DNA from 4 places in the Citrobacter meridianamericanus genome. Region 4 is predicted to be linked to each of the others. Evidence: predicted binding sites of a transcription regulator. Region 4 holds the regulator's gene; each other region holds the start of a gene.
What was found. The regulator PurR, encoded in region 4, represses purine synthesis genes. The targets are predictions, from matches to a motif close to CANGCAAACGTTTGCNTG.
Positions count from the first base shown of each region.

Region 1 (7,983 bases), 1.1 Mb from region 4:
GATGCGCCGAGATTCCCCAGCGCGACGTCCAGCGCGCCACGGTTAATTTCCGGTACAGTAAAGCATAACTCATAATCTTCACCACCCGAGAGCGCCCAGCGCAGCGCTTGTTCCGATTCCACGTGTTGGGCAAATGCCGGAGAGTAAGGCAGCGCATCAACGTTAACCCGCGCGCCGCAGCCGCTGGCATTAATAATGTGCCCGAGATCGGAGATCAGGCCGTCAGAAATATCGATAGCCGCACTGGCAAGATCGCGCAGGGCTTGACCCTGCAAGATGCGCGGCGTTGGCCGCAGATGACGTTTAAGCAGATAGTCTGCGTCTTTTGCATCTCCAACCTGCAACCGATTCTGTAAAATCGCCAGCCCCGCCGCGCTGTCGCCCGGTGTGCCAGTCACATAAATCCAGTCTCCCGGTTTCGCTCCGGAGCGTTTTAAGGCCCGTCCGACAGGAACGTAGCCATGGATACCCAGCGTCATCGCCAGTGGCCCACGCGTGGTGTCACCGCCAATCAGCTGCATATCATAGTAATTAAGCAGTTCAAACAGGCCATCGCTGAAGGCTTCAAGCCAGGCTTCATCGACTTCAGGTAACGTGAGTGCTAACGTCAGCCATGCAGGGTCCGCCCCCATCGCCGCCAGATCGCTCAAATTCACCGCCAGCGCTTTCCAGGCGAGATCGGTGGGATCAATGTCAGGGAGGAAGTGGTTGCCAGCCACCAGCGTATCGGTACTGATCGCCAGCGTCTGTTTTTCAGGGATATTCAAGAGTGCGCAATCGTCGCCAATACCGGTTTCGACATCAAGACGAGAGGTTCTTACGCGGTCAAAATAACGGGCAATCAGGGAAAATTCGCCACATGCCATACGTTATGCCTCAGCAGAAAAAAAGAAAAAGCCGGGGATAGTGGAAACACGTTCCACCATCCGACCGGCCTCGGAATTACTTTTTGTTGGGGCGAATCACAGGTGCTGCTTTATCCAGTACACCGTTCACGAATTTGTGGCTGTCTTCAGCGCCGAAGGTTTTCGCCAGTTCAATCGCTTCATTGATGGCCACTTTGTATGGCACATCGCTACGCTTAGACAGTTCAAACAGCGCAATACGCAGCACGGCTTTTTCTACCTGACCCAGCTCTTCCAACAGGCGAGACAGGTAAGGCTTCATTAAGCCATCCAGGTACGCGCTGTTAGTCGCCACCCCGGACAGCAGTTCACGGAAATACAGAACGTCGACATCTTTTACGTCCTGTTCCGCCAGGAACTGGTATTCAACATCAGCGATGTCGTTCTGGGACAACTGCCAGGAGTAGAGCGCCTGGACGGCACACTCACGGGCGCGGCGACGAGCAGCAGGTTTCACGGATTTCCCCTTACAAAAATCAGGCCTTGATGGCTTTCAATACATTAATCATTTCAAGCGCAGTCAGTGCAGCTTCTGCGCCTTTGTTACCGGCTTTAGTGCCAGCACGTTCGATGGCTTGTTCAATACTTTCGGTGGTCAGAACACCGAAGGCTACCGGAATGCCGCTGTCCTGAGCGACATGCGCCAAGCCATTGCTTGCACCGCCAGCCACATATTCGAAGTGCGCGGTACCGCCACGGATCACCGTACCGAGCGCAATCACCGCGTCGTATTTACCGGTTTTCGCCAGAGCGTCAGCCGCCAGCGGCAGCTCATAGGCACCAGGAACCCAAACAACGGTAATGTTTTCATCTTTAACCTGACCAATACGTTTCAGGGCGTCGATCGCACCTTCCAGCAGGCTGTCATTGATAAAGTTGTTGAAACGCGCAATGGTGATGGCGACGCGAGCGTCCGGGGTAGCAACGTTAGCTTCAATAATGTTCATATTCTTCCTTCGGGTTCGATTTATAGCCCCGTAAGGGGGGCGGATTTTATCATAATATTCTGTGCGCTGCTTCCTCTAAATCAGAAAGCCTCACGCAGTCGTTAAATGCAGGCAAACGTCCGGGCCCACCTGGCGTATCTCATTGAATTTGAAATGGGGGGCGTCGGCCAGTTTCTCAAGGCCTGGAAGCACACATAATCCTCGCGCATCGCTGCCTAACAGTTTAGGCGCAACATACACGATTAGCTCATCAACCAAACCGGCCTGTAGTAACGCGCCCGCCAGCGTTGGGCCAGCTTCAACCCAAATGCTGTTAATTTGCTGCTTACCCAGTTGCATCATCAGCACCACCAGATCCAGATGCCCGTTATGTTCCGGCACTTTCAGGCTACGCACCGTCTCCGGCCAACTGCGAGGGTCGTCTTTAGTCCGGGCAATCCAGGTTTCTCCTGGCTGTTGCACAATTCGATGCTCCGGCGTGACCTGATTCTGGCTATCAAGAACAATGCGGATCGGCTGGCGCAGATTTTCCTGCGGGTAACTGGCCTGGGTAGACTCTCCAAGCTCCGACCAACGCACAGTAAGCTGAGGGTCGTCGGCTAATACCGTAGCGCTGCTGGTTAAAATAGCATGGCTTTGCGCTCGTAAACGTTGCACATCGCGACGCGCCTGCGGCGAGGTTATCCACTGGCTTTCACCGCTGGCCATCGCCGTACGTCCATCAAGCGAGGCACCAAGCTTAAGCTGCACATAGGGGAATCCCGTACGCATACGCTTCAGGAAGCCCTTATTAAGCTGCTCAACCTCGCTCATCATTAGCCCGTGGCTGACGTCAATGCCAGCCTGCTGCAAACGATAGAGCCCACGACCTGCTACCTGCGGATTGGGATCCTGCATCGCGGCAACCACACGTGACACGCCTGCGGCAATCAGCGCCTCGCAGCACGGCGGCGTACGCCCATGATGACTACAGGGTTCAAGCGTGACATAGGCGGTTGCCCCTTGCGCTTTTGCTCCCGCCATCCGCAAGGCATGGACTTCGGCATGCGGTTCGCCCGCGCGGTGATGATACCCTTCACCGACGATCTGCCCATCTTTAACAATCACGCAGCCCACGTTGGGATTGGGGTGAGTGGTAAAACGTCCGCGCGCAGCAAGCTTCAGCGCGCGCGCCATGTACAATTCATCCTGCATGGCTTAGTCCTGTAGGCGAGCAATCTCTTCGCCAAATTCTTTGATATCTTCGAAACTACGGTACACCGAGGCAAAGCGGATGTAGGCGACTTTATCGAGTTTTTTCAACTGCTCCATCACCAGGTTGCCAATCATCTTGCTCGGCACCTCACGCTCGCCAGTGGCACGCAGTTGTGATTTGATATGGTTCAACGCCATTTCGACGTCATCAGAACTGACCGGGCGTTTCTCAAGCGCTCTGAGCATGCCGCTGCGCAGCTTATCTTCATTAAAAGGTTCACGCACATCGTTGCTTTTCACAACGCGCGGCATGACAAGTTCAGCCACTTCAAAAGTGGTGAAACGTTCGTTACAGACCAGACACTGCCGACGGCGGCGTACTGAGGAGCCCTCGCCGACAAGACGAGAGTCAATTACCTTAGTGTCTACGGCGAAACAGAATGGGCAATGCATACGGCGTCCTGTACCTCAGTGGTTAACAGAAATCTATTTTACCCTGAACTGGCGTGACAACAAAGGCGCAGCGCTTTTGAGACAAAGGATCGATGCCTTCGCGCTCAGTGCGCACTACCATTATGCTATCGCGACAATAAAGGAAGTGATCACAATGACAAGACGTTACCTAAGAATTCTCCTGGTGGGAAGTCTCTTTAGCCTTAGCGCCTGCGCGCAGCAAAGTGAAGTACGCCAGATGCATCAAAGCGTTAGCACGTTGAATAAAGAGATGACGCAGCTCAATCAGGAAACGGTAAAAATTACCCAGCAAAATATGTTGAACGCAAAATCGACCAGCGGCGTCTATCTGCTGCCAGGTTCCAAAACCCCTGCCCGACTGGACAGCCAGATAGGCACATTACGCATGTCGCTGATAAATATTGCGCCGAACGCCGACGGAACGCGCCTGACGCTGCGGATTCAGGGTGAATCCAACACGCCTTTACCCGCCTTTAGCGCCACCGTCGAATACGGGCAAATTCAGGGTACCACGGACAACTATCAGGAAGTGAACGTTCACAACCAATTGGTCAACGCCCCGGCAAGTATTCTTGCCCCCAGCGACGTCGACATTCCGCTGCAGATAAATGGTCTCACTCGCGAACAGTTAGGTTTTGTTCGCATCCACGACGTTCAACCTGTTAGTCAATAAACTTTTTTGCGGAACGTTTTGTGCGTTCCGCAACATCACTCCCGTCTATTTTGTTACTCCTCTGACATAACCGATATTTCTGGTAAAACTTGGCAACATTGATGAGAGCCAGTACAATTCGCCGCCTAAAGTACGCAAACGTGAACGCAATCGATTACGTAAATGATAGAACTGTGAAACAAGACATATTTTTGTGAACAATGATTTTTATAATAGGCACCGAAGAATTACGAAATATTTAGAAACGCAAATTGCGCATTTTTCACTCCCGAAAGGGATTTCAAACAGTGGCATACATATGAAAAAAACATTACTTGCAGCCGGTGCAGTGCTGGCGCTCTCCTCGTCTTTTACTGCCAACGCAGCAGAAAATGACAAACCGCAATATCTGTCCGACTGGTGGCACCAAAGCGTCAACGTGGTGGGCAGCTACCACACCCGTTTCTCCCCGAAACTGAACAACGACGTGTATCTGGAATATGAAGCGTTTGCCAAAAAAGACTGGTTTGACTTCTATGGCTACATCGATATTCCTAAAACCTTCGACTGGGGTAACGGCAACGATAAAGGCATCTGGTCTGACGGTTCTCCGCTGTTTATGGAAATCGAACCGCGTTTCTCCATCGACAAACTGACCGGCACTGACCTGAGCTTTGGTCCGTTCAAAGAATGGTATTTCGCCAACAACTACATCTACGATATGGGTGATAACAAAGCCAGTCGCCAGAGCACCTGGTATATGGGTCTGGGTACCGATATCGATACCGGTCTGCCGATGGGCCTGTCTCTGAACGTGTATGCTAAATACCAGTGGCAGAACTATGGCGCATCCAACGAAAACGAGTGGGATGGCTATCGTTTCAAAGTGAAATACTTTGTGCCGATCACTCAGGTATGGGGCGGTCAGTTAACTTACATCGGCTTCACCAACTTCGACTGGGGCTCAGATTTGGGTGACGATCCGAACCGCACCAGCAACTCTATCGCTTCCAGCCACGTTCTGGCGCTGAACTACGATCACTGGCACTACTCCGTAGTGGCGCGTTACTTCCATAACGGCGGTCAGTGGAAAGGTGGCGACACTCTGAACTGGGGCGAAGGCGATTTCAGCGCGAAATCTACCGGTTGGGGTGGTTACCTGGTTGTAGGTTACAACTTCTAATTCAGGAAATCTGTCCGCAGACAAGCCAGCTTAACCGCTGGCTTTTTTATGGCTGGTCTTCACAGCGTACTTTACGTAAAAAGTCACTTAGCGAGCGATCCGCTGATTCGCGAAAGTACTTGTCGAGTGGCGTGATCTTCAGACATCGATCAACGCGAAAGCAGCGATAATCGTCACGTTTTTCACACCATGCAACGAGCAGCCAGTGCTCACCCCAGAAAAATAGTCCCAGCGGCTGAACATCGCGCCAGGAAAGATTCCCGACCTCATCGCGATAATGCAGCGCTAGTGTCTGCTGCGCCGAAACCGCGCGATGAATGAGATCGAACGCACTGCGTGAATGCGGCTGATTACCAAAATCAGGTGCGAAAATCCGTGTTTGCTCGGCCCTGCGCCGACTCTCTGACGGCAATATCGCCAGCACTTTTTCCTGCGCAGACTCCAGCGCCTGTGAGAGTGAATCCCCACCCCATGTTTTCAGCAGCCGAATAGCCACCATCAACGCTTCTGATTCGTGTTGCGTTAACATTAACGGCGGCAAATCAAACCCTGCCATTAGGCGGTATCCACTGCCCACTTCACCTTCAATGGGCACGCCGGATAAAGAGAGATCGCGGATATCGCGATAAATCGTCCGTTCAGATACCTCCAGACGTTCTGCCAGCAGCGCCGCCGTTGTCACTCGCCTGCCACGCAGGATTTGTACAATCTGAAACAAGCGGTCGGCGCGTCTGGACATATTAATCCTCAGTGCTGAAAAAATTACGCGGGTTGATGTAAACCAACACGATTGCCTTCGCTGTCAGTAAACAGCGCAATCGTGCCAATGTCTTGCCCCAGTTCGAGCGGGCCAAACACGCAGTGGCCGCCAGCGGTGGCGACACGCTCAAGCGTTGCAGCCAAATCGTCCGTATGCAGGTAAATAATAGCGCCCTGCGCTGAAGGCGTAATGCCGTCAAATTTAGCCAGCGCTCCGCCGGGAGCAGGATCCTGATGCGGGAATACGGCCAGCTCGGCGCAGTCCATATTTTCCCGACGCAAAGAAACCTGCATCACGGGCTCATAAAATGCAATGGCACGATCCATTTCTGCCACGGGGATTTCAAACCAGTTAATGACGTTGTTCATACTTCCTCCTGCCTGTGTGAGTAGTGTCAGAAGGACTATAAGACAGTGCTACTGACAGCATACTGTCAGTAGTGTGGCGACCGAAACCAATAATGGTCTGCCGCTAAATCACAGGCAAAAAAAATCCCGACCTTGCGATCGGGATTCCACTATCTTCACTCTTAATGGGTTAAGGCAGAATTGACGGCTGATCCGCCCCTTCTTTCTCGACCTTCTGCTGCAGCATGTGCTCACGCTTCATACCCAGCTTCAGCGCCAGCGCCGATGCCACGTAGATAGAAGATGCGGTACCGATGGAAACACCGATCAGCATCGTCAGCGAGAAGCCTTCCAGTACCGGACCACCGAACAGGAACAGCATCAGAATAACCATCAACGTCGTACCGGAAGTAATCAACGTACGATGCAGCGTCTGAGTCAATGACACGTTAAAGATTTCGTAAGGCGTACCGCGACGAATTTTGCGGAAGTTTTCACGAATACGGTCAGATACAACGATACTGTCGTTCAGCGAGTAACCGATTACCGACATCAGCGAGGCGACGATAGTCAGGTCAATCTCGATATGGAACAACGACAGGATCCCCAGCGTGATAATCACGTCGTGCGCCAGAGCAATAACCACCCCTGCCGCCAGTCGCCACTCAAAGCGGAAACCGACGTACACCAGGATGGAGATCAGCGCCGCCATCAACGCCATCGCCCCCGTTTGCGCCAGGTCTGCACCTACGCTCGGCCCCACGAATTCAATTCGCTTCACCGCCGCGTTTTGGTTGGTGGATTCGTTAATCACACTCAACACTTTGCTACCCAGCACCTGACCGCCGTCTGCGCCTTCGGTTGGCGGCATACGCACCATAATGTCGTGGCTGCTGCCGAAGTTCTGCAGCAGCGGGTCAACAAAGCCCGCTTTCTCCAGCGCATCGCGCATCACGTCCATTTCCGCTGGTTTTTCCAGCGTGATTTCAATGACCGTACCACCGGTGAAATCGAGACCCCAGTTAAAGCCGCGCACGCCCATCACCACGATGGCCGCGATCAGCAGGAAACCTGAAATGCCGAAAGCCCAGTAGTCCCAGCGCATAAAGTCCCAGACTTTACGGCCGTGGTTCAATTGTTCAACAGTATATTCCTGTGCCACTTCGCACTCCTCAGATTGACAGCTTTTTGACGCGCTTGCCGCCATACAACAGGTTTACGATGGCACGTGTACCGACAATTGCGGTAAACATCGACGTCGCTACCCCAATACCGGTAGTAATCGCGAACCCTTTAATTGCCCCGGTGCCGACTGCGTACAGGATAATGACCTTGATCAGCGTCGTAATGTTCGCATCGAAGATGGAGCTAAATGCGCCCGCATAACCTTCATTGATGGCCTGCTGCACCGAACGCCCGTTACTCAACTCTTCTTTGATACGTTCGTTGATCAGTACGTTCGCATCGACCGCGACAGCAAGGGTTAAGACGATCCCCGCAATCCCCGGCATACTCAGCGTA
Region 1 covers NZ_CP101036.1:4,040,457-4,048,439, forward strand. Annotated here, with positions in the region: gene thiL (thiamine-phosphate kinase) at 1-866, opposite strand, end outside; gene nusB (transcription antitermination factor NusB) at 943-1,362, opposite strand; gene ribE (6,7-dimethyl-8-ribityllumazine synthase) at 1,382-1,852, opposite strand; gene ribD (bifunctional diaminohydroxyphosphoribosylaminopyrimidine deaminase/5-amino-6-(5-phosphoribosylamino)uracil reductase RibD) at 1,943-3,046, opposite strand; gene nrdR (transcriptional regulator NrdR) at 3,050-3,499, opposite strand; gene NMD08_RS19825 (DUF3251 domain-containing protein) at 3,654-4,193, shown strand; gene NMD08_RS19830 (nucleoside-specific channel-forming protein Tsx) at 4,492-5,355, shown strand; gene NMD08_RS19835 (YafY family protein) at 5,402-6,094, opposite strand; gene NMD08_RS19840 (VOC family protein) at 6,118-6,483, opposite strand; gene secF (protein translocase subunit SecF) at 6,653-7,624, opposite strand; gene secD (protein translocase subunit SecD) at 7,635-7,983, opposite strand, start outside.
Region 1: a site for PurR is predicted at 4,337-4,354, ahead of NMD08_RS19830 (nucleoside-specific channel-forming protein Tsx). Genes of this name have one in related genera too.

Region 2 (7,983 bases), 1.5 Mb from region 4:
TGGTGGTCAGATGGGACGTCTGTTCGAAAAAATGCTCACCTTGTCAGGTTACCAGGTGCGGATCCTGGAACAGCAGGACTGGGATCGCGCGCCGGAGATCGTCTCTGATGCCGGCATGGTGATCGTCAGTGTGCCGATCCACGTCACCGAGCAGGTGATCGCCAAATTACCGCGCCTGCCTTCTGACTGTATCCTGGTGGATCTGGCTTCGGTGAAAAATGGTCCTTTGCAGGCGATGCTGGCGGCGCACGATGGCCCGGTGGTGGGATTGCATCCGATGTTTGGTCCGGACAGCGGCAGTCTGGCCAAGCAAGTCGTCGTCTGGTGTGACGGACGTCAGCCGGAAGCTTATCAGTGGTTTCTCGAACAGATTCAGGTGTGGGGGGCGCGGTTGCATCGGATCAGCGCCGTTGAACACGACCAGAATATGGCGTTTATTCAGGCACTACGTCACTTTGCGACTTTTGCTTACGGTCTGCATCTAGCGGAAGAGAATGTTCAACTGGAACAGTTGCTGGCGCTCTCTTCGCCGATTTACCGCCTTGAGCTGGCGATGGTAGGACGTCTGTTTGCCCAGGATCCGCAGCTCTATGCTGATATTATTATGTCGTCTGAGAGCAACCTTGCGCTGATCAAACGCTACTACCAACGTTTTGGTGAGGCGATCGGTTTACTGGAGCAGGGCGATAAGCAAGCGTTTATCGACAGCTTCCGTAAGGTGGAGCACTGGTTTGGCGATTACGCTCAGCGCTTTCAGAGCGAAAGCCGTACGTTGTTGCGCCAGGCTAACGATAGCCGCCAGTAAATAGAATGCCGGATAATCTTAGCGCTATCCGGCATTATAAAACGTTAGCTCGGATCGACCGGCACCACATTTTCACTTGGATAGCAGCCAAGTACTTTCATCGAACGCGTAATCTCACCCAGTTCCTTCAATGCTTTTTGCATCTGAGGCGATTCCAGGTTGGCCTGAATATCCAGGTAAAACATCTCTTCCCACGGATTGCCGTGAATTGGGCGTGACTCCAGTTTGGTCATAATCAGATTATGGTTGCGCAATACCAGCAGCGCTTCAACCAGCGCACCCGCCTGTTGTCCTGTCGCCATCAGCAGCGTGGTTTTTGCCGGAACCTGGTCAGAAACATTGATTGCTTTGCGCGCCAGTACCACGAAGCGGGTGATGTTTTGCGTCTGGTTAGCTTCAATGTGCTCAAGAACCTGCAAACCATACAGTACGCCTCCGGCTTCGCTCCCCAGAGCCGCCACGCGCGGCGAGTTAGCCTGCGCAACTTTTTCCATTGCCGCAGAGGTACTTTCGGTGTACTCAATCTTCCAGTGTGGATGGCGACTCAGAAATTTGCTGCACTGCTGGAACGGCTGCGGATGGCTGTAAACAGTTTCAATAGTCTCGAGATCCGTTGTGCCGGATACCAACACACAGTGGTCAATTGTGATGGTCATCTCGCCAACGATAGACAGGCTGGTGTGTTGTAGCAGGTCGTAAACGTCGTTAATCCCGCCGGAACTGGTGTTTTCAATCGGAACCACCGCGTAGTCAGCTTGTCCGGTTTCAACCTGATTAAAGATATCGGCAAATTTTGCGCAGCCGCTTTCAATAAATTGTTCAAAGTGGCGGGCGGCATACTGACGGGCGGCGAGGTGAGAATATGAACCCTTTGGGCCGAGGAAGGCTACGCGCGCAGAGTGCGGATTGATTTTGTTCAGATGCTGCTGGAGCAGTGCCTGTTGTGTCAGGACGGAGTCTTCGATAATCAGCTGGAACAGGCGAGTAATATAATGAGCATCAAGATGATGTGCTTTGCCAAGCTGAATCAGGCGGTCTAACAGGTCGCGCTCACGGTCGATATCACGAACCGGACGATGCGAAAGCAGTTTTGCTTTGCCAACTTCTACGGCCAGTCCACGTCGCTCAGCCAGCAGGGCCAGTAATTTTTCATCCAGCGTGCTGATCTTATCGCGCAGCGCCAGCAATGGGTTTTCCGATGTCATAGTGTTGCCTTTCTTGTTATCAATAAAAAAGGCCCCCCGTTGTGGGAGGCCTTATTGTTCGTCTTCGCATTCTTTATCACACGACGAAACGCCTCCCATTCAGGGGAAGGTAAAAAAGAATGCGAAGAAGAACGGGACAAGTTTCATGTAATTTTCCTTTGGCTATATCAGTAAAGTACCCGTACTGTTTTCACCATGTCAACAAAAAACGCGCCCGAAGGCGCGTTGGCGATACACTCAATGTAAGGGACTACTCTTCTTCTGCTTCGACGAAGTTGGCGTCTTTTACTGAAGCTGTTGCACGACGGGCTTCGCCTTTGTGCTGCACTTTATTGAGCTGCCGTTCCAGCTTGTTGATCAAATCGTTAATTGCGGTGTACATATCCTCGTGTTTTGCGCTGGCGACCAGATGTCCGTTCGGTGTATTGATGGTGGCATCAGCAATGAAACCCTGTGGCTCCTTAGACAGAATGATATGTGGATTAATCAGATGAGTTTGCCATTTTTCAAGTTTGGCGAGACGGTCTGCGACATGCTGGCGAATTGCCGGAGTAATTTCCATTTGTTTACTGGTAATGTTCATTGTCATAAATTTTACCTCTTGTCTTTCCCGTCTTGGTGATTCCAGCATACCGTTCCTAATGTCAAAATGTGTGATTTAAATCACATTATTTTGTCGCTTTTTGTCAAGAAAACCTTTTTGTGAGGCACAGCAGGAACAGGCGATATTTTACTTGAGGAATACCAGAAAGCAGGCCATATTTGATGAGATGCGTTGCAGCTAAACCGCTTCAGTTGTGGCGTTAACGGGTAAAAAAACGGCAGCCCAAGGGCTGCCGTTTTGCATTCTGAGGTAAATCAGGTATTGCTGCTGTTAGCGGCAATGATTTTCGCTACTTTTTCTGCCTGCGCATTCATCTGCATCTGGCGATAAGCTTTTTCCATTAACGGCAGAGCATCACGTGTTGCCTGAGTATCAGGGTAGTCGCGTAGCATACCTTCCACACGGTTTACCACAGCGACCCATGCTCCGCGGGCAGTGTAGTATTGCGCAACGGAGTATTCATACTTCGCCAGACGATCCTTCAGGAATACCAGACGTTTGGTGGCGTCAGTAGTGTACTGGCTGTTCGGATAGCCACGTACCAGTTTGGAAAAGTCATTAAACGCAGCTCGGGCGTGTTGCGGATCGCGATCGCTGCGATCAACACCAAAGAACCCTTGCAGTGCGCTATCGTCCAACGCCATATTGGTCAGGCCACGCATATACATGACATAATCAATGTTAGGGTGTGTCGGATTAAGACGGATAAAACGATCGATGGCAGCCTGAGCAAGCGGCAGATCGGCGTTTTTGTAGTAGGCGTAGATGAGATCTAATTGCACCTGCTGAGAATACGGTCCAAATGGATAACGGTTATCCAACGCTTCCAATTGCGTTATTGCCTGTTTCCAGTTACCGTCCTGCAGCTTTTGCTGAGCAGTCGCGTAGATTTCATTTGGCGGATTATCGGGCACCTCTTCCTTTGAACCAGAGCAACCCGCCAAAAACAGGCTCAACGTGGCTGCTGCCACCAGATATTTCATGCGCGTCATGACGTTTTGACTTTCCTCAAAATGTATTACGGGAGATTCTCTGTTCCTGCTCCCGGTTAAGACCAGCTACAATAGCACACTATATTAAACGGCAAAGCCGTAAAACCCAACGTTAAACGAAGAAGCAGTTTATGGCACAACGAGTAGAACTCACCGCAACAGTCTCCGAAAATCAGCTCGGTCAACGCTTAGATCAGGCTTTGGCCGAATTGTTCCCTGATTATTCACGATCGCGCATAAAAGAATGGATCCTTGATCAGCGCGTGCTGGTAAATGGCAATCTTTGCGATAAACCGAAAGAAAAAGTGTTGGGTGGAGAACGCGTCTCCATCAATGCAGAAATTGACGAAGAGGTGCGTTTTGAACCTCAGGATATCCCGCTGGATATCGTTTATGAAGATGACGACATTCTTGTCATCAACAAACCCCGTGATCTCGTGGTGCATCCGGGCGCCGGTAATCCTGATGGCACGGTTTTGAATGCATTGCTGCATTACTACCCGCCGATCGCGGATGTTCCTCGTGCCGGTATTGTGCACCGTCTGGATAAAGACACGACGGGATTAATGGTGGTGGCAAAAACCGTTCCTGCGCAAACGCGACTGGTGGAGTCGCTGCAGCTGCGTGAAATTACCCGTGAGTACGAAGCCGTGGCGATTGGTCACATGACGGCAGGCGGAACCGTTGAGGAGCCGATTAGCCGTCACCCGACTAAGCGTACGCACATGGCGGTACACCCGATGGGGAAACCTGCGGTGACGCACTATCGCATCATGGAACACTTCCGTGTGCACACGCGTCTGCGGTTGCGTCTGGAAACCGGACGTACGCACCAGATCCGCGTGCACATGGCGCATATCACCCATCCGCTGGTGGGCGATCAGGTCTACGGCGGTCGTCCGCGTCCACCGAAAGGCGCTTCTGACGAATTTATCTCCGTATTGCGTAAGTTCGATCGTCAGGCGCTGCACGCGACCATGCTGCGTTTGTATCACCCAATTTCCGGTATCGAAATGGAATGGCACGCGCCAATTCCACAAGATATGGTGCAGTTGATTGAAGTGATGCGTGCTGATTTCGAAGAACATAAGGATGATATTGCCTGGCTATGAGTAAGCTAATTGTCCCGCAGTGGCCGATACCGCAGGGTGTCGCGGCGTGTAGTTCTACTCGTATTGGCGGTGTCAGTATGTCGCCTTACGATTCGCTGAATCTGGGGGCCCATTGCGGTGATAACCCGGAGCATGTTGAGGAGAACCGCATGCGGCTGTTTGCTGCGGGCAATCTGCCTGCAAAGCCCGTCTGGCTGGAACAGGTCCACGGTAAGGACGTTCTGAAACTGACTGGCGAGCCTTACGCCTCCAAACGTGCAGATGCTTCATACAGCAACATGCCGGGCACCGTGTGTGCGGTGATGACGGCTGACTGTTTGCCGGTGCTGTTTTGCAATCGCGCAGGAACGGAGGTTGCGGCGGCCCATGCGGGTTGGCGAGGATTATGCGCAGGTGTGCTGGAAGAGACGGTGGCGTGTTTTGCCGACAAACCTGAAAACATTATCGCCTGGCTAGGCCCGGCGATTGGCCCGGACGCGTTTGAAGTGGGAGCAGAAGTCCGCGAAGCGTTTATGGAGAAAGATCCGCAAGCGGACATCGCATTTGTCCCGCGTGATGACAAATATCTGGCGGATATCTATCAGCTTGCGCGCCAACGTCTGGCAAATGTCGGTGTGGAGAACCTTTACGGCGGCGACCGTTGCACCTTCAGCGAAAGTGAGACGTTCTTCTCTTATCGTCGCGACAATACCACGGGGCGTATGGCAAGTTTTATTTGGCTGATATAACCTAAAGAATCAAGACGATCCGGTACGTGTAATTTTCTTTTCACATAATTCAGGTCATTAACCTTGAATAATTGAGGGATGACCTCATTTAATCTCCAGTAGCAATTTTGACCTGTTATGGGAGGAGTTATGCGTCTGGATCGTCTTACCAATAAATTCCAGCTTGCTCTTGCCGATGCCCAGTCACTCGCATTGGGGCACGACAATCAATTCATCGAACCACTTCATCTAATGAGCGCCTTGCTGAATCAGGAAGGGGGATCGGTACGTCCTTTATTAACGTCCGCTGGCATTAATGCTGGCCAGTTACGTACAGCTATTGACCAGGCGTTGAGCCGTTTGCCGCAGGTAGAAGGTACCGGTGGTGATGTGCAGCCTTCTCAGGATCTGGTGCGTGTTCTGAATCTTTGCGACAAGCTGGCGCAAAAACGTGGGGACAACTTTATTTCGTCAGAACTGTTCGTTCTGGCAGCGCTTGAGTCACGCGGTACGCTGACCGATTTATTAAAATCAGCAGGCGCGACGACCGCCAATATCACTCAGGCAATTGAACAAATGCGTGGAGGTGAAAGCGTGAATGACCAGGGGGCTGAAGACCAACGTCAGGCCTTGAAAAAATATACCGTCGATCTGACCGAACGTGCCGAGCAGGGCAAACTCGATCCGGTTATCGGTCGTGATGAAGAAATTCGCCGCACCATTCAGGTGCTGCAGCGTCGTACTAAAAACAACCCGGTGTTAATCGGTGAGCCCGGGGTCGGTAAAACCGCGATTGTTGAAGGGCTGGCTCAACGCATCATCAATGGTGAAGTGCCGGAAGGCTTAAAAGGCCGCCGTGTGCTGGCGCTGGATATGGGTGCGCTGGTGGCTGGAGCCAAATATCGTGGTGAGTTTGAAGAACGCTTAAAAGGTGTGCTGAACGATCTTTCTAAACAGGAAGGCAATGTCATCCTGTTTATTGATGAGTTACACACCATGGTTGGGGCGGGTAAAGCCGATGGCGCAATGGACGCCGGAAATATGCTGAAACCTGCACTGGCACGTGGGGAACTGCACTGTGTAGGCGCAACAACGCTTGATGAGTATCGCCAGTACATCGAAAAAGATGCTGCGCTGGAACGTCGTTTCCAGAAAGTGTTTGTGGCCGAACCTTCAGTAGAAGATACCATCGCGATTTTGCGTGGTCTGAAAGAGCGTTATGAACTGCACCACCACGTGCAGATTACTGACCCGGCGATTGTCGCGGCAGCTACGCTGTCTCACCGCTATATTGCCGATCGTCAGTTGCCTGATAAAGCTATCGACCTCATTGACGAAGCGGCATCCAGCATTCGTATGCAGATTGACTCCAAGCCGGAGGAACTCGACAGACTCGACCGCCGTATTATCCAGCTCAAACTGGAACAGCAGGCATTAATGAAAGAGTCTGATGAGGCGAGTAAAAAACGTCTCGATATGCTCAACGAAGAGCTGGATGATAAAGAGCGCCAGTATTCTGAGTTAGAAGAAGAGTGGAAAGCTGAAAAAGCTTCCCTTTCTGGAACGCAAACTATCAAGGCTGAGCTGGAACAGGCGAAAATCGCCATTGAACAGGCGCGTCGTGTCGGCGATCTGGCGCGGATGTCCGAACTGCAGTATGGCAAAATTCCTGAACTGGAAAAACAGCTCGAAGCCGCCACCCAGTCTGAAGGCAAAACCATGCGTCTGCTGCGTAATAAAGTGACGGATGCAGAAATTGCAGAAGTGCTGGCGCGCTGGACCGGGATCCCGGTTGCCCGCATGCTGGAAGGCGAGCGGGAAAAACTGTTACGTATGGAGCAGGAACTGCACAGCCGCGTGATTGGCCAGAATGAAGCGGTGGAAGCGGTTTCTAACGCCATCCGTCGTAGCCGTGCAGGGTTGTCCGACCCGAATCGTCCGATTGGTTCATTCCTGTTCCTTGGCCCAACCGGTGTCGGTAAAACCGAACTGTGTAAGGCGCTGGCTAATTTTATGTTCGACAGCGACGACGCAATGGTGCGTATCGATATGTCCGAGTTTATGGAGAAACACTCTGTCTCTCGTCTGGTCGGGGCGCCTCCGGGATATGTCGGCTATGAGGAAGGTGGGTATCTGACGGAAGCGGTACGCCGTCGTCCTTACTCTGTCATCCTGCTCGATGAAGTGGAGAAAGCGCATCCGGATGTGTTCAACATCCTGTTGCAGGTGCTTGACGATGGTCGTCTGACTGACGGGCAGGGGAGAACGGTCGATTTCCGTAACACGGTTGTCATCATGACCTCAAACCTGGGATCGGACCTGATTCAGGAACGCTTCGGGGAGCTGGATTATGGCCACATGAAGGATATGGTGCTGGGCGTTGTGAGCCATAACTTCCGTCCGGAATTCATCAACCGTATAGATGAGGTCGTTGTATTCCATCCATTGGGTGAGCAGCACATTGCTTCTATTGCTCAGATCCAGCTGCAGCGTCTGTATAAACGTCTGGAAGAGCGTGGTTATGAAATTCACATCTCTGACGAGGCGCTTAAACTGCT
Region 2 covers NZ_CP101036.1:1,416,666-1,424,648, forward strand. Annotated here, with positions in the region: gene tyrA (bifunctional chorismate mutase/prephenate dehydrogenase) at 1-805, shown strand, start outside; gene pheA (bifunctional chorismate mutase/prephenate dehydratase) at 850-2,010, opposite strand; Phe leader region at 2,033-2,158, opposite strand; gene pheL (pheA operon leader peptide PheL) at 2,110-2,157, opposite strand; gene raiA (ribosome-associated translation inhibitor RaiA) at 2,261-2,599, opposite strand; gene bamD (outer membrane protein assembly factor BamD) at 2,869-3,606, opposite strand; gene rluD (23S rRNA pseudouridine(1911/1915/1917) synthase RluD) at 3,738-4,718, shown strand; gene yfiH (purine nucleoside phosphorylase YfiH) at 4,715-5,446, shown strand; gene clpB (ATP-dependent chaperone ClpB) at 5,576-7,983, shown strand, end outside.
Region 2: a site for PurR is predicted at 2,698-2,715, ahead of raiA (ribosome-associated translation inhibitor RaiA). Genes of this name have one in related genera too.

Region 3 (7,983 bases), 700 kb from region 4:
ACCACTTCACGCGTTTTACGATTGATCTGGCGTAGGCTGGTTAAGCCCCGCTGGCGCTCTTCCACCACCAACCAGTCTGTGAACAGCGTAAAGCCCTCCAGCATAATATTGTCGCGCGGCGGGATCAGCGCCTCCCAGGCTTGTTCATCACGTACCCGGGTGCGATACAGGCCGAAATTTTTACCCTTGCGGTTGGAACGCAAATAAAACGTATGCTGATAGTGATCGAGGCTGTACTCGTGATCTTTACGCCGAGCTAAAAATACCAACGGTTCGGCATCCGCCAGCTCCGCGTCAAGCAGCAAAACCTCACTTGTGGTCGCGCTGGCGACATGAATAACGACATAGTGTAACGATGTGGTTTTATGCAGGCTGACATAAAACATGTCATCAGCCTCTTCATATACCAGCTCATCCAGGGATGATGGCGAGCCGACAGTATGCCGCCAGACCTGATACGGGAGCAGAGTGGTTGCATGTTTGCGCACATAATAGAAGGTCTGCGAGTCATTCGCCCAGATCAGGTCCGGTTCAACGTTTTCCAGAACTTCCGGATACCAGTTCCCGCTTTGCAGATTGCGAAACCGCACACCATATTGCCGACGAGAAAGATAATCTTCGGCCAGCGCCATGATGGTGTTATCCGGAGATATCGCCAGCCCGCCCAGCGTATAAAACTCACTGTGGGCCGCACGCTGATTACCATCCAACAGCGTGTCCCATTCATCCCACTCTTCACTCAAGGCAGACTGACGCTGATAAATGGCATATTCGCACCCCGGTTCATAAATATGGCGGTAGCGATAACCATTCTTCACATAGGGGGCGGAAGCGTCCTGAGGCGGGATTCGGTCGATAATCTCTTTCAGGACGCGATCCTGCAAGGCCTGCTGCGAGGCCATAATCTGGCGGCCATACGCATTTTCTTGTTGCAGATAATTCAGCACTTCTGGCTGCGAGCGGGTGTCATCTCGCAGCCAGTAATAATTATCAACGCGGGTGTCGCCATGCTGAGTCATGGCGTGGGGAATACGAGAAGCTGTTGGTAGCATGTCATTGTTCTTTTGCTTAATCATCCTATAAGGGTGGCAAAAGACAGCAATGATGCAAGCGAAACATGCACCTTAGCGGTAAGTATTTAACCCGGTAAAGCCTGTTTTTGTTCCTTGAGATCCTGTTCAATGCCCTCACGAACATCCTGCGGGATCTTCAACGCATCGCCCAGCGCATTCAGATAACTACGCTCCATAAAGTGGTCGATATCGATCGCCGCACAGCTCAGGAAGTAAATTTCCAGCGCTTCTTCTTCATTGCGGATACCTTGCGCCAGGCGCTGAGGATCTAACGGTTGTTCGATGGCGCGCTCAATCAAAACGCGGCCCTGCTCTTCCACGCCCGCTTCACGGAGCTGCTGCTCAATAGCGCTACGTTCTTTGGCATCAATATGGCCATCGCTTTTTGCCGCAAAAACCAGCGCCAGAATCAGACGTTCGGTTCGCTCATCCAGCGGAGAGCTTTGTGCACCAAACTGCGGCTCATCCTGATGCGCTGCGCGGACTTTATCCTTGTATTTGTTCCATAACACAGTCCCGGCAACCGCACCGCCCCCCACCAGAAGTGCGCTGGTGCCGTATTTACTCAGTAATTTACGTGAAGATTTGTTGGCAACCAGTAATCCAGCCAGACCGCCTAACGCGCCCGGAACCAGAAGTTTACTCAGCCCTTGCTCGCCAGAAGATGACGCGGAGGATCCTTTTTGCCCAAGAAGAGATTGTAGTTGATTCAGCCAGTTAGCCATTTTGCCCCTCAAGTACAGACGAATAATCATCAGAGCGTACCCGAGGGGATGTCAGGAAGTGTCCTGGTCATCAAAAGATGTGCAAATACCTCCGTTACTGCGGCTGATATTCCGCCGTTCCGGCTTTGCAATCGACTTTTACCTGATAGTGAATATCCGCGCTTTTACCGCGAACCGTCAGAGGAACAGACCATTTACCGTCTTTGCCCGTAATATCGGGTGTGTTGACCCAGGCGACAGGATCGGCTTGCCCGACGCGTTTTTGATCGTCAGCCCAGCGCGCGATGCGATTTTGTTGATAATCACGTTTCACGCTCGCCGCAATACCCTTAGCGTCCAGTCCCTCACACTTAGGGAACTGGACATTTTTACTTTCCATATTTGCCGCAAATACAGATGCGCTGGCAGACAGCAGCAGCAGGCTCAACAACGCTCTTTTTTTATACATTCTTTTCTCCTTAAACTCCCCTTCGTCCTTCAGATTGCTTGTAGCAATGAGAAATGACGTCAGGGATTGCACAATGATTCAGGGAAAAGCATGGTACAAAACGTCAGGAGCGCAAGTCGTTTCAGGCAGCCTGAGTATCATCTTCACCGTGCGCGTCGTTTTCGACCGCCTGTGGCGATGGCAATTTGCCATTTTTCAGAATGGTGCTTAGTACATCTTTTTGCTCAGCCAGCCACAGGGAAAGCGCTTCGCGCTGCTCGTCTTCAAGCGCTACCGGCGATTGCTCCAGCCATGTGTCGAGCAAATCCGCTGTATCAAGCATTTTGTCATACGCATCGGCTTCCTTTTTGCTGGTAAACGACATTTTTTCCTCACCTTCCCGAATGACTACGTATTTAACTTCAACCGCCATTTTTGCAGCCTCTTAAATTACCTGTATTTATGTACAGTATATTCTTTTTGCGCCTCGAAATCAACCTGGTAATAAAGACAGACGCAAACGTTTTCGTTTATAATGCGCCCAGATAAAACAGGGGATTAATTTATGACGTTATTAGGCACAGCGCTGCGTCCCGCAGCAACGCGAGTGATGTTATTAGGTTCGGGTGAACTAGGTAAAGAGGTGGCAATTGAATGTCAACGCCTGGGTGTGGAAGTCATTGCCGTGGATCGTTACCCCGACGCACCAGCCATGCACGTTGCCCACCGCTCGTACGTAATCAACATGCTGGACGGCGAAGCATTACGCCAACTCGTAGAGCGTGAAAAACCACATTATATCGTGCCGGAAATCGAGGCGATTGCTACGGATATGCTGGTCAAACTGGAACAGGAAGGCCAGCGTGTCGTGCCGTGCGCCAGGGCTACGCAACTGACCATGAACCGCGAAGGGATCCGTCGACTCGCCGCCGAAGAATTGTCTCTACCAACCTCTTCTTACCGCTTTGCTGACAGCGAGGCCCGCTTTCGCGAAGCCGTCACTGAAATCGGCTATCCCTGCATCGTGAAACCAGTAATGAGTTCATCTGGTAAAGGACAGAGTTTTATCCGTTCAGCCGATCAGCTCACTACAGCCTGGGATTATGCTCAACAGGGTGGCCGGGCTGGTGCCGGGCGCGTTATCGTCGAAGGCGTAGTGAATTTTGATTTTGAAATCACCCTGCTTACCGTCAGTGCCGTTGATGGCGTGCATTTCTGCGCGCCGGTTGGACATCGTCAGGAGGATGGCGATTATCGTGAATCCTGGCAGCCACAGCAAATGAGTGAACTGGCACTGGCACGCGCGCAGGAGATTGCCCGTAAGGTGGTGCTGGCGCTGGGCGGCTACGGACTGTTTGGGGTCGAACTGTTCGTCTGCGGTGATGAGGTAATTTTCAGCGAAGTTTCCCCTCGCCCTCACGATACGGGTATGGTGACCTTAATTTCGCAGGATCTGTCCGAGTTTGCCCTGCACGTTCGCGCATTCCTCGGTCTGCCCGTTGGCGCAATCCGCCAGTATGGACCTTCAGCTTCCGCCGTTATTCTGCCGCAGCTTACCAGTCAGAATGTGACATTTGATAACGTTCAGGCCGCCGTGGGCGCAGGTATGCAAGTTAGATTCTTCGGCAAACCGGAAATCGACGGTAGCCGTCGTCTGGGCGTGGTGCTGACTACCGCGCAGAATATTGAGGACGCGGTGATTCGGGCAAAAAATGCGGCCGCACAGGTGAAGGTAAAAGGATAAAAAAACGGGCCGAATGGCCCGTTACAGACTCGCAGGCCCGGTAGTGATTACCGGGCATTTTGCGCAATTACTGCTTCGCGCCTTCAACAGCCTCACGAGCTAGTTTGGTTATGCGATCGTAATCACCCGCTTCCAGCGCATCTGCCGGAACCAGCCAGGAACCGCCGATGCACAGTACGCTTTTCAGTGCCAGATAATCACGGTAATTCGCCGGAGAGATACCACCGGTTGGGCAGAAACGGACCTGTGAGAACGGACCCGCAATCGCCTGCAGCGCTTTAGTACCGCCGTTCGCTTCCGCCGGGAAGAATTTGAACTCTTTCAAACCGTAATCCATACCCAGCATCAGTTCAGAAACGGTGCTGATACCCGGGATTAACGGAATAGTGCCTTCGGTTGCGGCTTTCAGCAGCGGTTCGGTCAGGCCTGGGCTAATAGCAAATTGCGCCCCCGCTTCGGTAACTTCAGCCAGCTGTTGTGGATTCAGTACGGTACCCGCACCAACGATAGCGTCCGGAACTTCTTTGGCGATCGCGCGAATGGCATCCATCGCACATGCGGTACGTAAGGTCACTTCCAGAACGCGCACGCCCCCTGCAACCAGCGCTTTTGCCATTGGCACCGCGTGCTCCAGTTTATTAACCACGATAACCGGTACAACCGGGCCAGTGGTCAGGATTGCTTCTGCACTTGTCTTCCAGTTTTTCATCAGAGTTTTCTCTCGCCTGATTACAAAATAAGTCTTAAAAAGTGATACAGGTTGCGCCCTGCTCCGCACCGGACAGCTTTTCACGCAACGCGCTGAACATTTCACGGCCAGTACCCACGCGCGATGCGCTGAGGTCAGGAATGTGAGGCTGACGAGAAGCAAGTTCCTCTTCATCAACCAGCAGCGTTAATTCACCTGTCTGTCCATTCACACGAATGATGTCGCCATCGCGTACTTTTGCCAGCAGCCCGCCATCATAGGCTTCCGGAGTTACATGGATTGCTGAAGGCACTTTACCTGAAGCACCTGAAAGTCGTCCATCAGTAACTAACGCTATTTTGAAACAACGGTCCAATAATACACCAAGTGGCGGCATGAGTTTATGTAATTCTGGCATTCCGTTCGCTTTTGGTCCCTGATGACGCACAACCACCACGCAATCCCGGTCAAGCAGACCCGCATCAAACGCCGGTAACACATCGTGCTGACTTTCAAAGACAACCGCCGGTGCTTCGATGATCTGGTTTTCTACCGGAACCGCCGATGTTTTCATCACCGCTCGGCCAAGGTTTCCGCTCAGCACTTTGGTGCCGCCATGATGAGAGAAAGGTTGGTCAAAGGTGGCAATCACGTTGCTGTCCAGCGACTTCGCCGCCCCTTCACGCCAGTCCAGTTCACCATTGTTAAGCCACGGCTCCATGGTGTAGCGTGATAAACCGAATCCAGCGACGGTGTTCACATCTTCATGCAGCAGACCCGCGTTAAGCAGCTCACGCATTAATACCGGTACCCCACCCGCCGCCTGGAAGTGGTTAATGTCTGCCGGTCCATTCGGGTACAGACGCGCCATCAGCGGCACGATATCGGACAGATCGGAGAAGTCGTCCCAGTTAATGAGAATACCGGCTGCGCGCGCCATGGCCACCAGGTGCATCGTATGGTTGGTTGAGCCCCCGGTCGCCAGCAGCGCGACAATCCCGTTCACTACCACTTTTTCATCGATCATTTTACCGATCGGCATCCATTCATTGCCGTTGCCGGTCAGGCGCGTCACCTGACGGGCTGCTGCTGCGGTTAGCGCTTCACGCAGCGGCGCATCTGGGTGCACAAATGAGGAGCCTGGCAATTGCATCCCCATAAACTCCACCACCATCTGGTTGGTATTTGCTGTGCCGTAGAACGTACAGGTTCCCGGTGCGTGATAAGACGCCGCCTCGGATTCAAGAAGCGCCATACGATCGACTTTACCTTCAGCATACAGCTGACGGATACGCACTTTTTCTTTGTTCGCCAGACCGCTCGCCATAGGACCGGAAGGGATAAATATTGAAGGCAGATGCCCAAATGACAGTGCCGCCATCACCAGACCTGGAACAATTTTGTCGCACACGCCGAGGAACAACGCGCCGTCGAACATATTGTGGGAAAGGCCCACCGCAGCCGACATCGCAATCACTTCACGACTCAGCAGGGACAGTTCCATCCCATCCTGTCCCTGGGTCACACCATCACACATAGCCGGCACACCGCCTGCGACCTGGCCTACCGCATTGGCTTCATGCAGCGCTTTACGAATGATGGCCGGATAGTGTTCATACGGTTGATGCGCGGAAAGCATGTCGTTATAGGAGGTAATAATCGCGATATTGTTACGCAGCATGCTTTTCAGCGAAGCTTTGTCGTCCGGCTGACACGCGGCAAAACCATGGGCAAGGTTACCGCATGCCAGCTGTGAGCGATGAACGGTAGTTGATTTCGCTTGTTCAATACGGGCGAGGTAGGCGGAACGTGTGTCACGAGAACGTTCGACGATACGTTGTGTTACGCGTAACAAATTCGGATTCATAGAGGCTCCTGAAATTTATCTGTCAGAGCGTTGGATTAACAATGTGCTTCAGATGGGTTAAAAACAGCTGAATCGCTTGTTAGCCGTAGCTCAAGGGCAAAATCGTTTCAGGCAGTGTAATAAAAAAAGCCCCGCGGGTGAATCCACACGGAGCTTAAAAGTGCAAAAATTATTCTACAATCTGTGTTAGATCATGTTACCGGTAAAATAACACCAATGGGCTAGATGACATTTTACTCGAATTCGTTCCAGGAACGACCATCACGGGTGATCATGGCCACAGAAGCAACCGGTCCCCAGGTACCTGCCTGATACGGCTTCGGCGCGTCGTTGTCCATCGCCCAGGCTTCAGTAATCGAGTCGACCCACTTCCATGCTTCTTCAACTTCATCACGACGCACAAACAGCGCCTGGATACCACGCATCGTCTCGAGCAGCAGGCGCTCATAGGCATCAGCAAGGTGCGTCTGATTGAAGGTTTCGGAATAGCTCAGGTCAAGCTTGGTAATTTGCAGATTATGTTTATGATCCAGACCAGGCACTTTGTTAAGTACCTGGATATCAACACCTTCATCAGGCTGCAAACGAATGGTCAGCTTGTTCTGCGGCAGATCCTGCCAGGACTCTCTAAACAGATTCAGCCCAGGCGTTTTGAAGTAAACCACGACTTCTGAGCACTTCGTCGGTAAACGTTTACCGGTACGCAGATAGAACGGAACGCCCGCCCAGCGCCAGTTATCGATATCCACACGGATCGCCACAAACGTTTCCGTATTGCTGCTCTTGTTCGCGCCTTCTTCTTCCAGGTATCCCGGCACTTTTTTGCCCTGGGCAAAGCCTGCGGTGTACTGACCGCGAACCGTTTTTTCACGTACGTTCGAACGATCGATGCGACGCAGCGATTTCAGCACCTTCACTTTTTCGTCACGGATGCTGTCGGCGCTCAGATCGGACGGCGGAGACATCGCGATCATGCACAGAATTTGTAGCAGGTGGTTCTGAATCATGTCGCGCATTTGACCGGCCTGGTCAAAATAGCCCCAGCGACCTTCAATACCGACTTCTTCAGCCACGGTAATTTCTACGTGATCAATAGTGCGGTTATCCCAGTTGTTCACAAACAGGGAGTTAGCAAAACGCAGTGCCAGCAGGTTCAGAACCGTCTCTTTGCCGAGATAGTGGTCAATACGATAAACCTGACACTCTTCGAAGTACTCGCCAACCTGATCGTTGATCTCCCTGGATGTCGCCAGCGACGTGCCCAGCGGTTTTTCCATCACCACGCGGGCGGGTTTAGCATTCAGCTTTGCTTCACCCAGGCCTTTGCAGATCGCGCCAAAGGTGCTCGGCGGCATCGCAAAATAGTTAATGGTGGTACGCGATTTTTGATCCAGCATTTTGCCCAGACGTTTGAACGCGGCAGTGTCATTGACGTCCAGATTACAAAACTCCAGACGAC
Region 3 covers NZ_CP101036.1:2,252,406-2,260,388, reverse strand. Annotated here, with positions in the region: gene ptrB (oligopeptidase B) at 1-1,052, opposite strand, end outside; gene NMD08_RS10765 (tellurite resistance TerB family protein) at 1,139-1,798, opposite strand; gene yebF (protein YebF) at 1,893-2,246, opposite strand; gene yebG (DNA damage-inducible protein YebG) at 2,368-2,658, opposite strand; gene purT (formate-dependent phosphoribosylglycinamide formyltransferase) at 2,791-3,969, shown strand; gene kdgA (bifunctional 4-hydroxy-2-oxoglutarate aldolase/2-dehydro-3-deoxy-phosphogluconate aldolase) at 4,037-4,678, opposite strand; gene edd (phosphogluconate dehydratase) at 4,713-6,524, opposite strand; gene zwf (glucose-6-phosphate dehydrogenase) at 6,758-7,983, opposite strand, start outside.
Region 3: a site for PurR is predicted at 2,739-2,756, ahead of purT (formate-dependent phosphoribosylglycinamide formyltransferase). Genes of this name have one in related genera too.

Region 4 (7,983 bases):
TTGGGCACCACACTTGCAGCAACCACAGAGCCAAGGCCGAAAAATGCCCCGTGATTAAGACTGGTCAAAATGCGTGATAACATCAGCGTGGAGTAATCCGGTGAAATCGCCGAGAGGACATTACCCAACGTGAAAATCGCCATCAGGAAAATCAACGCATTACGTCGCGCACGATGAGACAATAATAATGTCATCAGCGGAGCCCCCACCATCACGCCAACCGCATACGCGCTGATTAACATGCCGGCGGCCGGAATCGAAACATCCACTCCTTTGGCTATGACGGGCAATAATCCCATTGGCGAAAATTCGGTGGTGCCAATGCCAAACGCTCCGATCGCCAGCGCCAGTAAAGGATAATTGAGTTTCATATTGCGACTCCGTAACGTCGAGCCGTGGCGCGACATAAAATAAGAGTCAAAAGCATGACATTGATCGCAAAATTAATAAAGTTAACAAAATTGCAAAAGACTTTTGCTTATTCGCAAACAATAGAAGAGATAGACGAGCGGAAAGAGTGAGGGAGAGCTAACTCCCTCGAGGAAATTAATGCAGCGCTGCGGTCAGGCCACCCGCGACGATCAAACCCAGAACAATAATGGTAGTCACTAACGAAAATTTCAGATCGGTGCTCATCAAGTTTTCTCCTTTTTATTCCCACACAAAAAGTGATATTGCGCATTTTTACACACTTGAAAGCAAAAATCTCTCACGATTTATATTGATAACTGCTTTTAACTCTTCCCCTTTTCGTTAAGATCAGACAAAATTCCACGCTTACTTGATTAGCGTACCGGCCATTGACCCCTTCCTGACGTTCCGTGTCGTTTTCCCGGCGTGCCGCAACCCTTACGTTGCGCTAAGGGTGTGTGAAGGCAAACGTTTACCTGGAGTTTTCTCAGGAGCTTAGGATATGGTCTGGAGTGAGATGTAATGGCAACAATTAAAGATGTAGCGAAGCGAGCAAACGTTTCCACTACAACCGTATCACACGTGATTAACAAGACGCGCTTTGTCGCGGAAGAAACGCGTAATGCTGTCTGGGCGGCAATCAAAGAGCTGCACTATTCTCCGAGCGCAGTTGCGCGCAGCCTGAAGGTGAATCACACCAAGTCTATTGGCTTGCTGGCCACCAGCAGTGAAGCGGCCTATTTCGCTGAAATTATCGAAGCCGTTGAGAAAAACTGTTTCCAGAAAGGCTATACCCTGATTCTGGGTAACGCATGGAACAGCCTTGAAAAACAGCAGGCTTATCTGTCGATGATGGCGCAAAAGCGCGTTGATGGTCTGCTGGTGATGTGCTCTGAGTATCCGGAGTCGCTGCTTTCGATGCTCGAAGAATACCGCCATATCCCGATGGTCGTCATGGACTGGGGCGAGGCCAAAGCCGACTTTACCGATACCGTCATTGATAATGCCTTCGAAGGTGGTTACATGGCGGGTCGGTATCTGGTCGAACGCGGTCATCGTGAGATTGGCGTGATCCCAGGCCCAATGGAACGTAACACCGGAGCCGGGCGTCTGGCTGGCTTTATGAAAGCGATGGAAGAAGCGCTGATAAAAGTACCGGACAACTGGATTGTCCAGGGGGATTTTGAGCCTGAATCCGGCTATCGCGCCATGCAGCAAATTCTGTCACAGCCGCATCGTCCGACCGCCGTCTTCTGTGGTGGCGATATCATGGCGATGGGTGCGCTGTGCGCCGCTGATGAGATGGGACTGCGGGTACCGCAGGATATCTCGCTTATCGGCTACGACAACGTGCGCAACGCCCGTTTCTTCACGCCGGCTCTGACGACCATTCACCAGCCTAAAGATTCGCTCGGTGAAACGGCCTTCAATATGCTGTTAGACCGTATCGTGAATAAACGTGAAGAGTCGCAATCTATCGAGGTGCATCCGCGTCTGGTAGAGCGTCGCTCCGTTGCCGACGGCCCGTTCCGCGATTACCGTCGTTAAGACCGTTGTGCGGGAGCCTCATCTGGCTCCCGCAGCCACTCTTTGTTCAGCGTTTCGCTATCCCCTAAATAGTCCAACAGCCAGCTCAATGCAGGTGACGTATCGTTCTGTTGCCATGTCAGACAGCATGCGGCATCAGGAAATGGATTTTCCAGCTGTAGCGCGACCCACTTGCCGCTATCGATCCACGGTTTGGCAAAATGCGTCGGTACCATGCCAACACACAACCCTGCGGATAAGCAGGTAGCGGAAGATTCCCAGTCAGGCACCACGACACGTTTTTGGTTATCCAGCAGCCAGGTAATGCGTTTTGGCAGCGTACGGGAAGTATCTTCACGCACCAGCGACGGCCAGTTGCGCAACGTGTCGTCGCTAAGCGGCCCAGGCATTGACGCCAACGGATGATGGCTGGCCACCACGCAACTCCAGCTCAGCATTCCCATGTCGCGAAAGGTATAGCGTCCCCCCACCGGAATCGCCTGCGTGGCGCCAATTGCCAGCTCAACGCGGCCATCGGACAGCGCATCCCAGACGCCGTTAAACACTTCCTGGAAAACCAACAGTTCCACATCATCAAAATGACGATAGAAATCCACGATCATCTGTCGGGTGCGATCCGGGCGAACAATGTTATCTACCGCAATCGCCAGCTGTCCGCGCCAGCCGTTGGCAATTTGCTGACATTGCTGGCGGGTGATCTGCATTTTTTTGATAACAGAGCGGCCTTCTTTGAGGAACCACGCACCGGCAGGCGTCAACTCCACATCCCGATGACGTCGCTCAAAAAGCGGCACCGCCAGCCACTCTTCCAGCTGACGTACGGTGTAGCTTACCGCCGAGGGTACACGGTGCAACTCCTGCGCGGCCGAACTAAAGCTGCCATTACGCGCAACCGCATCAACCACTTCAAGTGAATATTCCGACCACATATTCTGCCTGCAAAAAATTTGAAATCAGTAAGCAAATATTAGCGTTTCACAGCAAGAATTACACTCACTACACTCAGCGGCATTGTTCTACTGCTAAAAAAAGAGAAATGATGATGCAACCTGGGAAAGGGTTTTTAGTCTGGCTGGCGGGTCTTAGCGTGCTCGGCTTTCTGGCAACGGATATGTATCTGCCCGCCTTCGCCGCAATTCAGTCCGATCTGCAAACGCCTGCATCAGCCGTCAGCGCCAGCCTTAGCTTGTTCTTAGCCGGTTTTGCCGTGGCACAGCTTCTGTGGGGGCCACTTTCCGACCACTACGGCCGCAAACCTATTTTGTTGCTGGGTTTATCTATCTTTGCTCTGGGTAGTCTGGGCATGCTGTGGGTTGAAAACGCCACAGGCCTGCTGGCGCTGCGTTTTGTTCAAGCCGTTGGTGTCTGTGCGGCATCGGTAATCTGGCAGGCGCTGGTCACTGATTATTATCCGTCACAAAAAGTAAATCGCATCTTTGCCACCATTATGCCGCTGGTCGGATTATCTCCGGCATTGGCGCCGTTGTTAGGCAGTTGGATCCTTGTACATTTTTCCTGGCAGGCCATTTTCGCCACCCTGTTTGCCATAACCCTAATTCTGATGCTTCCTGCCCTGCGCTTAAAACCAACGGCTAAAGCGCGCGACGACAGCCAGGATAAACTGACATTCGCCACCCTGCTACGCTCGAAAACCTATCGCGGGAACGTACTGATTTATGCCGCCTGTTCCGCGAGCTTCTTCGCATGGCTGACGGGCTCCCCGTTCATCCTCAGCGAAATGGGCTACAGCCCGGCAGTGATTGGCCTGAGCTATGTACCGCAAACCATTGCCTTCTTAGTCGGCGGTTACGGCTGTCGCGCTGCGTTACAAAAATGGCAAGGTCGTCAACTGCTGCCATGGTTACTCATCCTGTATGCGATTAGTGTCGTTGCCACCTGGGCTACCGGCTTTATTCACCATGTTGCGCTCGCTGAAATCCTGATCCCATTCTGCGTGATGGCGATTGCCAACGGTGCCATCTACCCTATCGTTGTCGCTCAGGCATTACGCCCGTTCCCGCAGGCGACCGGACGAGCAGCCGCATTGCAGAATACGTTGCAGTTGGGTTTATGCTTCCTGGCAAGCCTTGTGGTTTCCTGGCTGATCGCCACCCCGCTGCTCACCACTACCAGCGTGATGCTGACTACGGTGCTACTGGCGGCCGTAGGGTACAAAATGCAATCACAGAAAGCTGGCACCCCTCAAACAGACGACCGTGTGCAAATTGTCCACGGAGAGTCTCACTAATAATTACCGCGGGCTATTAATTAGCCCGCTAACAATTATATGTTGAATCATAAAAAATTCAGGCCTATACTGATTTCCGGTTTTTAAAAAAACGATAATTTTTATGCGGTAACGGGAACAAGAACGTTCTCGTATTCCCACGGATGGTCTTTTCGGCAAGGGTTCCTCCCTTCCTCTGTTCTACGTCGGATTATAGATTCACGGATTAATTTCGTGAGATTTCTCACACAGCCCAAAAAAGCGTCTACGCTGTTTTAAGGTTCTGATCACCGACCAGTGATGGAGAAGCTATGAGTTCATCGTGTATAGAAGACATCAGCGTACCGGATGATAACTGGTACCGCATCACCAGTGAATTGTTAAGCCGTGCAGGCATCGCCGTTAATGGTCCGGCACCGGCAGATATTCGCGTTAACAACCCTAGATTTTTCAAGCGCGTATTGCAGGAAGGATCGTTAGGTTTGGGTGAAAGTTATATGGATGGCTGGTGGGAATGCGACCGGCTGGACATGTTTTTTAGTAAAGCCCTGCGCGCCGGTCTTGAAAACCAACTCCCCCGCCATTTCAAAGATACACTGCGAATTGCAGCGGCTCGCCTGTTTAATTTGCAGACCAAAAAACGTGCGTGGGTTGTCGGCAAAGAACATTACGATTTAGGCAACGATCTCTTTTCCCGCATGCTCGACCCTTATATGCAGTATTCCTGCGCCTACTGGAAAGATGCCGACACCCTGGAATCTGCCCAGCAGGCGAAGCTGAAAATGATTGCCGAAAAACTGCAGTTGCAGCCAGGAATGCGGATACTCGATATAGGCTGCGGCTGGGGTGGCTTGTCCCAGTTTTTGGCATCACAATATGGCGTAAGCGTGGTAGGCGTGACCATTTCTGCAGAACAACAGAAAATGGCGCAAGCGCGTTGTGCGGGGCTGGATGTCACCATTTTGCTGCAGGATTATCGCGACCTGAACGACAAATTTGATCGCATTGTCTCCGTCGGCATGTTTGAACATGTAGGACCGAAAAATTACGCGACCTATTTTGACGTAGTCGATCGCAATTTAAAACCGGACGGTCTCTTTTTGCTGCATAGCATCGGTTCTAATAAAACCGACAATAACGTTGACCCGTGGATCAATAAATATATCTTCCCGAACGGCTGTTTACCGTCAGTTCGCCAAATTGCCAACGCCAGCGAGCCGCATTTTGTGATGGAAGACTGGCATAATTTTGGTGCGGATTACGATACCACCCTGATGGCCTGGCACGAACGTTTCATGAGTTCCTGGCCTGAAATCGCCGATAATTACACCGAGCGCTTTAAACGGATGTTCAGCTATTACCTGAACGCTTGCGCAGGCGCATTTCGCGCTCGCGACATTCAGCTATGGCAGGTGGTTTTCTCCCGCGGAGTTGAACACGGCCTACGCGTTCCCCGCTAATTATTATCGCCCCCGTGCTAACGGGGGCTTTACTCTCAGGCTCCTGCTTCACCTGTGACGTTGCTGATAGCGCTTTCTCGCGCCGCCAGCACACGCTCAACGGTATCAACCACCGCCTGCGTTTGCGGATCGATTTCGATATTGACCCGCGCACCCAGTTTTTTCTTGCCAAGCGTCGTACGCTCCAGGGTTTCCGGAATCAAATGCACGCAAAAGCGTGTCGGTGTGACTTCGCCTACCGTCAGGCTGATGCCGTCAATACCGATAAATCCTTTGTACAGGATATATTTCATCAGTGACGGATCCTGAACTTTAAACCACACCTGGCGATTGTTTTCTGAGGTCAGAATTTTCGATACTTCGGCAGTAGTCATAATATGGCCCGACATTAAATGCCCGCCGATTTCATCACTGAATTTTGCCGCGCGCTCAACATTGACCAAATCTCCGACCTTCAGATCCCCCAGATTTGTGATACGCAACGTTTCTTTCATCAGATCAAAGCTTATCTGGTTACCGTTGATTTCGGTGACCGTCAGACAGCACCCATTGTGGGCAACCGATGCGCCGGTCTCAAGCGCATCCAGCATATATTCAGGTAACTCCACAACATGCGTACGAAAATTTGGTTTTTCATCAATAGACACCAATTTCGCGGTGCCCTGCACAATACCCGTAAACATACTTCTAACTCCTGAACTCAATTAAGACATCTCTGCACAGCACAATAGCAGGTGGAAATTCAGGTTGCCAGCGATGCGCCGCTACTGCCTGTTTTTTCACTGGAGAATTACGTATTCCTCGCTACAATAGACTGAAATTTCCCCAGCTTTTTCTCCTTGCTGCCAGATAAGGCGGCTTTTTTAGTCTCTCAAATAACAACAATATAGTGGTGTACACGTGCAAAAGTATGTAAGTGAAGCGCGTCAGTTATTAGCTCTGGCAATTCCGGTGATTCTTGCGCAAATCGCTCAAACTGCAATGGGATTCGTTGATACCGTCATGGCGGGTGGATACAGCGCCACGGACATGGCTGCCGTCGCTATTGGAACGTCCATCTGGCTGCCAGCTATTCTGTTTGGCCATGGACTGTTACTGGCTCTGACGCCGGTCATTGCGCAACTCAATGGTTCCGGACGCCGCGATCGGATTGCCCATCAAATACGTCAGGGATTCTGGTTGGCGGGTAGCGTCTCCGTTCTGATTATGATCGTGCTATGGAACGCAGGCTACATTATTCGCTCCATGCATAACATCGACCCGGCTCTGGCGGATAAAGCCGTTGGCTATCTTCGCGCGCTGCTGTGGGGCGCACCGGGGTATTTGTTCTTCCAGGTAGCCCGTAACCAGTGCGAAGGTCTGGCCAAGACCAAACCCGCAATGGTGATGGGATTTCTCGGGCTGCTGGTGAACATTCCGGTTAACTACGTTTTCATTTATGGGCATTTAGGCATGCCGGAACTGGGCGGCGTGGGTTGTGGCGTCGCTACGGCAGCGGTTTACTGGGTAATGTTTATCGCGATGCTGTCTTACATTAAACGCGCACGCTCAATGCGCGACATCCGTAATGAGCGTGGTTTCCAGAAGCCGGACACCGCAGTAATGAAGCGTCTGGTGCAATTGGGTTTACCTATCGCGCTGGCGTTGTTTTTCGAAGTGACGCTGTTTGCAGTAGTCGCGTTGCTGGTTTCCCCACTGGGGATTGTTGACGTCGCCGGACACCAGATCGCGTTGAACTTCAGCTCGTTAATGTTCGTTCTGCCGATGTCTCTGGCTGCCGCCGTCACCATTCGTGTCGGTTATCGTCTGGGTCAGGGTTCCACGCTGGATGCCCAAACCGCAGCCAGAACGGGTCTGGGCGTCGGTGTCTGCATGGCCGTGGTAACGGCGATTTTCACCGTGACATTCCGTGAACACATTGCCCTGCTCTACAACAATAACCCGGAAGTTGTCGCTCTGGCAGCACAGCTCATGTTGCTGGCGGCGGTGTATCAAATATCTGACTCTATCCAGGTTATTGGCAGCGGTATCCTGCGTGGTTATAAAGATACCCGTTCAATTTTCTTTATTACCTTTACGGCCTACTGGGTGCTGGGTCTGCCGAGCGGCTATATTCTGGCGCTGACCGATCTGGTGGTTGACCGGATGGGGCCAGCAGGATTCTGGATGGGCTTTATTATCGGCCTGACTTCTGCGGCGGTGCTGATGATGCTGCGAATGCGTTTTCTACAACGCCAACCGTCAGCGGTTATATTGCAACGAGCTGCACGATAATACCCAAATAGCCGCCGTTGGCGGCTTTTTTCATCCTCAGAACGGACTGGCATTTTGGACATT
Region 4 covers NZ_CP101036.1:2,956,487-2,964,469, forward strand. Annotated here, with positions in the region: gene NMD08_RS14495 (MFS transporter) at 1-371, opposite strand, end outside; gene cydH (cytochrome bd-I accessory subunit CydH) at 547-636, opposite strand; gene purR (HTH-type transcriptional repressor PurR) at 934-1,959, shown strand; gene punR (DNA-binding transcriptional activator PunR) at 1,956-2,888, opposite strand; gene punC (purine nucleoside transporter PunC) at 3,002-4,207, shown strand; gene cfa (cyclopropane fatty acyl phospholipid synthase) at 4,498-5,646, shown strand; gene NMD08_RS14525 (riboflavin synthase) at 5,682-6,329, opposite strand; gene mdtK (multidrug efflux MATE transporter MdtK) at 6,547-7,920, shown strand; gene NMD08_RS14535 (RluA family pseudouridine synthase) at 7,957-7,983, opposite strand, start outside.